Regions from separate parts of the Fictibacillus sp. NPDC058756 genome, predicted to be linked through region 1. Evidence: riboswitches for the same ligand, from Rfam matches in the RefSeq annotation. Region 1 holds a riboswitch; the other holds the start of a gene.

Region 1 (4,216 bases):
GAAGCTCTGGAGCTTTCAAGTCAAAATAATGATATTCACCCGGGGATAATTCAATTTCACCAAATGCATACGATTTATTAAGCATGATGTTATTGTTGGCATCGGAAATTTTAATATCTGCCGACTTAACGATTAAAAGACGATTTCCACGGTTAATGATGAATCCTTTTAACCCATACTCGGAATTTCCGTAAATATCTGCATATACTTCTGCATCTACATAACTTACCGTAGCTGCTTTCGTTGCAGGTGCTTGAAACAGAGATAGAACAAATACAAAACTTAATACACTAATCCAAAACTTTTTCATCTTATCCTCCTAAAATTAGCCGTTACCATATAAAAGGTGACGGGTGCCCATCCTATTCTACGACGTAAATCCCGCCAGTTTCTTGATCCCAAACTACTTCCGTATCAAAAGATTCTCCAATAAAACGAACAGGAACCATCGTACGTCCGTTTAAAGCAATCGCTTCTTGATCAAGTGCCACTGTTTCACCGTTTTTTGTAGCAGATTTTTCACCAATTTTAAGAGTGATAGTAACCCCATCTTTTGTTGCAGTAACAGTTTGCGTTTTATTGTCCCAAGTGATTTCTGCACCTAATGCTTCAAAAATGGCACGAAGCGGAACAACGGTTCTGTTTGCGATGACTACTGGCTCTTGGTCGAACTCTACTTCAACATCATCTACATAAACTTTTGTTTTCTTTTCTTTTTTACTTTCTTCTTTATCTGTTTTTTCAGGTTTAGCTGTTTCAATGCGATCTAATTGTTCTTGAGCCATAGTTTTTAGGGAAGCAGCTCTATCGTTCAATGCTGCAATTTCATAAGCATTATCCGTTTTGCTCTCTAATCCAGAAAGCTGTTTCTCAACAGCATTTAATTGATTAATAGAAGAAATGAGTTTTCCACGAACGCCATTTGCGCTTTCGTATTTTTCTTCTTTATCCAGTTCTTCCTCTTCCGCTTCTTCTTCAGACTGCTCTTCTTCATCAGAATTTTCGTCGGATTCTTCATCTTCATTGCTTTCGTCATCAGTTACGTCTTCACCTGGTTCCTCAGCTGTATCTTGATTAGTTTCGGTTTCAGTGTCTGTGTTTTGTGCAGCAACTTCTTCTGTTGCAGGAATTTCTTCTTCTACAGGTTCTTCTGTAGTAGGATCTTCTTCAACAGGAGGTTCTTCGCCTTCAACAGGTGGTTGCTCTTCAGTTGGTGGCTCTTCCTCAGAAGGTGTTTGTCCACCTAAAATGCTGTCAAGCTTACCAGTTGCTTCACTAATGCGCTCTTCAATGTCATCCAAACGTTCGTTGATCTGCTCAAGCTGTTTTTCAGCACCTTTATTTTCTTTGTCCTTGCCTTTCCCACCTTTTCTGTTCCCTTTGTCGTCATCTTCCTCATCGTCGTCTTCATCTTCTTCGGGATCGTCTGTATCGTCATCGCTGTTATCATCTTCGTTGTGTCCTTTGCCCTTCCCGTTATCCTTCTGGGCAACAAAATCCTTCATGCCTTCAGCAGCCGCATATGCAGGCGATGCCAAGACAATAGTGGCAGCTAAAAAGCTGAACGTGAGCTTCTTGTACCAAGTTTCTTTCTTTTTCATTCCCTTTCCTCCTTGAGATGTTTGTTAGGGTAATGGCAGCTGGCTGACATCGATCGAATCAACTCGATCATTAGCCCCTATAGCTTTGTGACACTGGATTTCTCCAGTTGTACCCTTCTTTTTATATCGGTTTAACAGTGAATTTTATGTAATATTTTGTAAAATGTTATGTTAGGAAAGCGACTGTGTTATAACGCACTGTATGAGGACTGGAAAATGGGATGGATTTTGTTAGAGGAGAATAATTGCTGAAAATTAATGCGGAATATTTTAATAAAAAGATGTTCGTTAAAGTGAACGAAAAGTTCTTTAAAAATTACAAAATTGTATGAAAATTGAAGAAAAAAGAAGGTAAATAGTACATTTGTACATTAAAAAGAACAAAATTGAGCTTAAATGAGGGTTTTTAAACTAGGTATAACGTTCTATAATAACAACATAAATGTTCTTTAAAAAGAACAACATGAACTAGAAAGGGGAGGGAGAAGATTAGAAAGAAAAGATCAAATGTGAGGGATAGAAAATGGTACCATGTGAAATTTATACTTCTACAAGTTTTTGCTGCTTATTATATCATTTTTTTCTCAATTAACTTCTTCCAGATTGGTATACCGACTACTGCCTATTTCTCAGATGAATATAAAGCAAAAGTTACTCTTTTGGGCCCTCCAGAGAAAGATAAGGATAATTGGAGTAAAAGTTCACTGGAATATGTTAATAATTCTACAACTCTGGAATGCTCTTTATTATCTGCTGCTTTCATGAACGGAATAGATTCAGAACCAATGTTAACAAATTTAAGATACGGCATTTATAAAGATATCAATGGAAGAAATGATACAGCTTTGTTCATTGGAGAAGTAAATAAGAAACTAGGAACAGGTGAATCGTATACCATTAGTTACGATATTTCTGAGTTTGGGTCAGGAAAGTACGTAATGAAAGTCTTTCAGGAAGAAGGACACCCAGGGAAAAGCACTCCTACAGCTGAATCAGTTAACTACAATGGAAAATGCACAACGAACAATTTAAACGAAATAGAATCACCGCAACCAGAAACACCACAACAGTCTCAAAATGATACAAGTTCTGAACCTGAACTTGAAGAACCAGGTTTAGATAAGGATTCAGAAGAAGATAATAGTCCAACTGTTAACGATAGCCAGACTGGAGAAAGCTTACCTGAAAAAGTTGAAGAGATAAACAATGGAAATGAGGAGATAACAAATGAAAGTTCTCAAGATAATTAGTCGAGTTGCTTCGGTATTAATAATACTTGCATTAATACTTTCTGCAACCTTAGCGATTTCTTCACAGCTATCTAAAGGTACTCCCAAATTTTTTGGTAAAACCATGATGCTTGTCTTATCAGGCTCAATGGAACCGTCCATAAAAACTGGTTCAGCAATATTTGTAGAAGATGTAAAGAATCCTGAAGAACTTAAAAAGGGTGATGTAATTACTTTTAGATCACCAATTCAAAATGAAAAAATAATCACTCATAGAATTGAAGAGGTAAAAGGGTCAACTGGTAATTTGCAATTTATTACCAAGGGTGACAATAACGAAGTAATAGATACATTGCCAATACCGGAATCAAATATTCTAGGGAAATATACTGAAATAACAATTCCGTATCTAGGCTATATCGCCTCATTTTTACAGTCAAAAAAAGGAATAGGGTTAGCATTAATTATTCCTGGTTTGCTAATAATGGCACTTGAGATTTTCTCGGTATGGAGAACACTTGTTAAGTATGAAAAAGTAAAGCAAGAATCAGTAGCATAATGTGGATTGAAGTCTTCTCGATTAGAGAAGTTCAATATATAAATACCTACATATAGGTAAAAAATAGGGAGGAAACAAGAATGAATTTAAAGAAAAAGCTTGTAACAAGTGCAACTACAATTGCAGTAGGAGCTATGGCAACAATCGGGGGAACATTTGCATACTTTAGTGATGAAGTAACTGCAACAAGTAAGTTTACAAATGGAACAATTAACCTTCAACCAGAAGCACCTTATCTTGAGCATTTCACTCTCACAAATTGGAAACCAGGTGATAAGCTCGAGGCTAATAACGATAATCAAGAACCTGCAATGGTTTTAAACAACCAAGGAACGCTACCTATGAATGTATTTATGGACGTAGATGTAAGTAGTGTTAAAGGAAGTAGCGATGCTATATATGTGACAGAGCTTAAATATGGTGGAATAGATCTACTACCAAAATATCAACCTGGGCCAGATGGTAAACTAAGTCTAGCTGAATTAGCAACTCAATCAACTGGTAATACCACTCTTAATGGAACTACACATACTGGAATCGGGAAATTTATTGGGAACTTAGATGCTCCTGATGCTAATTCCACTACAGATAAACCGATTAAAGCAGTTACTTATGTATTAGACTTTACAGACACAGGTATAAATCAAAATACGCTTATGGGTGATGAAACATCTATTAACTTCAAGTTCACTGGTTTACAGTATGAGGGTGAGACTTTCAGTCAACAAAACGGAAATATTGATAATAATTCAACTGGCGGAGGTGGAAACTTCCAAAGGACTGATAATGTAAACAATGCAGACACTGTAGACAGAAATAACTAACAT
Region 2 (4,216 bases), 240 kb from region 1:
TAATCCACTAGACTCATCAAATTTTTATCGTTTTCTTTTCTATAAACTGTAATTGCTTCACATGAATTATGTTTTCCAATAATCTTTTCTAACTTTGTGCCTTCTCTTATAAGAATATTTCCCTCAGTAAGTTGTTCGGAAACTTTATGAAGAAAGTAAGACCAGTTTGTAATTGTACCATCAACTATTGTTGCCAGTAATTCATTTGTGAATTTTTTATATGTAGTAAATTCACTAGCGGCATCAGCATTTGCCATAATGTCCTTCACCATTGGTACATATTGAATTCCTATCGCTAGATTCGAACTCAAATAACTTTTTAAGTTGTCATAAAATATATCTGATTCGGCAATATCAAGGTCATACAACCATGGTGTAGATCGTCTAACTTCATAAATAAAACCCCAGACAAAAGGATGGATTGAATTAATTTTTTCTTTATAAGGTTGGGGTAATTTTTCAATAGCTTGTCTTACCAAAGCAATATTGTAATCAGGTTCTGTTCCACCATGACCTTCTCTATATTGTGTATATTCGTTATCAATCATTTGATGAAGAAAATCATCATACAAATTTTTTACTGCTTTATCTACAAAAGGAATAATGTATTTTTTTGAATTCAATGCGGTAAAATATTCAATGTATGTGGGAGTAGTTTGTTCGTCGTGGATTAAGCTACCTGATTGTTTTTTTATCAGAAGAATGAAAATATCAGATTGCATAACCATATCTACACAAGTTTGAAGTTTATCTTCATCCCAAGGTGCGAAATTCTCTTCAAAAAGTAAAGGTTCGTGTCCTGCTTCTCTTAAAACACGTCCAACATTAGTTCTAAGTGACTTGAGATCATCTTCGTATGCAGAACTTATAAATATCTTTGCCTTTTTTGCCATCGATATACCCTCCCTTCATTAGATAAATTATAACATATTTTACCTTTTTTGTTTTTTGAAACTTTTAATTTTCATTAATATTAAGCCAATATAAAGATGGTTTAGGAAGTGTAAAGTCTCCGTTATGACTTGGTAAATTCCGTCTTTTCGGGTTTTTTTCGTGATATATTCTGAGCAGGGACAAACAAATCCCATACTCATGCAAATCATAATGAAAATCCGAAGGGAGCAATTTAAGATGAGCAAAACGTTTATGGCGAAAATCGGAGCATCTCTTTTGGCAATTATGTTAATCACTGCATGTAACAACCAGGAAGACAACACGGAAGAAGAAACAAACACGGAACAAACTGAAAATCAAGATGAAGAAACATCAACAGAGGAAGGTTCTATTGAAGAAACTACAACAGATGAGGAATCAACTGAGGAGTCAGCTGAATAAGATATAAAAACGGACCAGGCCTCTACCTTCCAGAGAGGACCTGGTGTTTTATTTTTGGGGAGGGAGCAAGGTTGCTGGTAATAAAACCTCGTGTCGAAAATCGCGTATTTTTAAATAAAGTGCGATTTTTCATTTTAACGTGCGATTCCAGGCCGCTAACCTGTGATTTTATAAAATAACGTGCGATTATGTGTAAAAACCCTGCCAAACTTTTTCGGCAGGGTTCATTACGATTCTTTGTTCTTGCCTTTATTCTCTTTATCTTTACCTTTTTCATCGTCTCCACGGTCATTTTTACGATCATCATTGGCTTTTTCTTCTTTATGATCATCATTTTTTCCGCGATCTTCGTTTTTAGCTTCCTCTTTTTTAGGCTGCTCTTTCTTTGGCTCTTCCTTCTTCGGCTGTTCCTTCGCTGGAGGAGCTTCTTTCTTCACATCTTCTTTTTTAGGATGTTCTTTCTTGGGCTGCTCTTTTTTAGGAGCAGGAACAACAGGCTGCTTCTTTGTTTGCTTTTCTTTTACAGGTACTGCTGTTACAGAAGCAGTGTCTTCATCAACTTCTGTTGTGTCACCAGCTGGCTCATCCGCTGCAGGCTCCTCAGCTTCTGGCTCTTCCGCTTCAGGTGTATCGGATGAAGGATCTTCTTCCTCAGTGGACTCATCATCTTCTTTATTCTGCTTCTTCTCATGCTTTGCTATTTTCTTTTCTAGCTTTCCAAACGCTTTAACAATATTTTTCGAAAGTGCTTCTTGTGCTTTTGGGTTATCAATCTTTTCAAGAGCAGTCATTAACGCTACGATATTTTGGAAAAACTTTTTCTCAAGCTCGGTAGTAGTGTCTTCTTCCTCTTCAGCTGCTGAATCTTCTTCTGCAGCTTCTTCGTCACCAGTTTTACCGTCTACTGTGCCTTCTTCAGCAGGTGTTTCCTCGGCTGCTTCCTCTTCGGTTACATCTTCAGCTGTTTCTTCTTCAGAAGCTTCTTCCTCTATTTCAACAGCTTCCTCTTGCTGAGCGATCGCTTCTTCTAAAAGCTTTGTTGCGCCTTCAACATCACCGTCTTGTAAAAGGACATTTGCTTCTTTAATACGTTCAGCTGCAAAATCAGCCAAAAGTTTCGCTTCTTCATAGTCATCTGTCGTTACAGCCAGCTGGATTTTCTCCATCATGATTTTTACAAAATAAAAGAAATCTCCAGGTACTAAGTCTGGTGCTTCTTCTTCAGATGGTTCTTCATCTGCAGGCTCTTCGGATTCAGCAGATTCCTCAGTCACCGTACCATCTGTTGTATTTTCATCCTCTGGTGTTGTCGCCTCGGTTGTTTCATCTGTTTTCGTTTCTTCAGCGGGTTCATCCACTGGTGTTCCAGCGCCTGTGTTAGCAAAAACGGACGGTCCAAACCCAGTTGTTGCAAGTCCTAACGCTAAAAATGAACTTAAAATTTTCTTCACTTTCATTCTCCCTTTCTTATTTAAAGAATTGGAAAACAATAAAAAGACACACTCATGCCGTTTGGCGGAGTGTGCTCCGAAAAAACGGCAGCTGGCAGGCATTACACGGTGTGCAGAAGCCCCTTTAGCTTTGCGTCGCTATGTTTCCATAGGTTTGCCTTTATCCTTTTACGTTTCCATTATTCGTGATTCATGCATTATATCGGTTAGAAGTGATTTAGTTATAAAGGTTTTAAGGAAAAATGAGAATATTTACCTATTTATTTACAGCCTTATCAGCCGAATGGCGCATTTTCCAATAAAAGAAAACATGGGATAATAATTGAAATGAAAGCGCTGACTTAAATGGTTTTGTGCAAACGCTTTCGCTTATTTGCACAACATTTTAAAAGGGGGATAAAAAGTGAGGAATAAACAATCGCGTTACGCAGTTTCATGGCTTTTATTATTTACGATGATTTTGCAAACGTTTGCATCTGCACTGCTTATACAGCCAGCGAAAACGGCAGCTGAAGAAAGAACAGTGACCCTCGTTGGCAGCCTGCAAAACGAACTTGGCGGATCTGGTGAATGGAATCCAGCTGATCCTGCAACAAAGATGGAGCTGCAGCCGAATGGAAAGTACAAGCTGACAGGCACTCTCCCAGCTGGCACGTACGAATACAAGATAGCCATCAACGGTTCTTGGGATGAGAACTATGGCGTTGACGGAAAAGCGGGTGGTGACAACTACAAACTTACTCTCGATTCTGAAAAAGAGGTAACGTTTATGTATGACGACACGACGCATAAAGTGACAATTCCTGAACCACTTCCGGAAGAACAGACTCCTCGTATCGTCGGAGACATCCAGCCGGATATCGGAGCTGGCGGTGAATGGGCACCTGGGGAATCAACGGCACTTTTACAAGATGAAGATCTAGACAATGTCTACACATATACAACACAAGTACCAAATGGAAAGCACGAGTTTAAAATTGTGCTCGGAAACGACTGGAGTGCCCCTGCATATCCAGCCAACAACTTTGTATTAAACGTTATAAAAGAAGATGAAATTACGTTCTTTTATAACCATGACACAAAAGAAGTGTACACGAACTATGATCCGGGATTGCCGGACGGCAGCGTGAACGGGGACAAGCTGTACCATGAGACGTGGAACGAAGCATTCCGTGCACCATTTGGAGCAATCAAAGTGGGTGAAGACGTAACACTGCGCCTTCAAACGAAAAAAGGTGACCTGACTGGCGCCAAATTATACTTGCGAAATTACAACTCTGGCAGCACGACTGTAAAAGATATGGAGAATGCCGGATGGACAACGGTTAACGGTGAAGAAATCGAGCTTTGGGAAGCCACTGTTAAACCTGAAGAAAAAGGCGTTTACGGATATAAATTTACGGCACGTGATGGAGATGCTGTAAAAGAAT

The links. Region 1 has a riboswitch for cyclic di-GMP ahead of ACFW35_RS02605 (copper amine oxidase N-terminal domain-containing protein). Riboswitches for the same ligand answer to the same signal wherever they lie in the genome.
Region 2: another riboswitch for cyclic di-GMP. It lies ahead of ACFW35_RS01500 (DUF5667 domain-containing protein); the one in region 1 lies ahead of ACFW35_RS02605 (copper amine oxidase N-terminal domain-containing protein).

What each region holds. Positions count from the first base shown of each region.
Region 1 covers NZ_JBHYPU010000001.1:531,289-535,504, forward strand. The annotation lists gene ACFW35_RS02600 (copper amine oxidase N-terminal domain-containing protein) at 1-310, opposite strand, end outside; gene ACFW35_RS02605 (copper amine oxidase N-terminal domain-containing protein) at 363-1,601, opposite strand; cyclic di-GMP riboswitch class I at 1,633-1,725, opposite strand; gene ACFW35_RS02610 (hypothetical protein) at 2,111-2,851, shown strand; gene ACFW35_RS02615 (signal peptidase I) at 2,829-3,389, shown strand; gene ACFW35_RS02620 (TasA family protein) at 3,470-4,213, shown strand.
Region 2 covers NZ_JBHYPU010000001.1:294,953-299,168, forward strand. The annotation lists gene ACFW35_RS01490 (DUF4062 domain-containing protein) at 1-893, opposite strand, end outside; gene ACFW35_RS01495 (hypothetical protein) at 1,132-1,335, shown strand; gene ACFW35_RS01500 (DUF5667 domain-containing protein) at 1,563-2,786, opposite strand; cyclic di-GMP riboswitch class I at 2,870-2,955, opposite strand; gene ACFW35_RS01505 (alpha-amylase family glycosyl hydrolase) at 3,241-4,216, shown strand, end outside.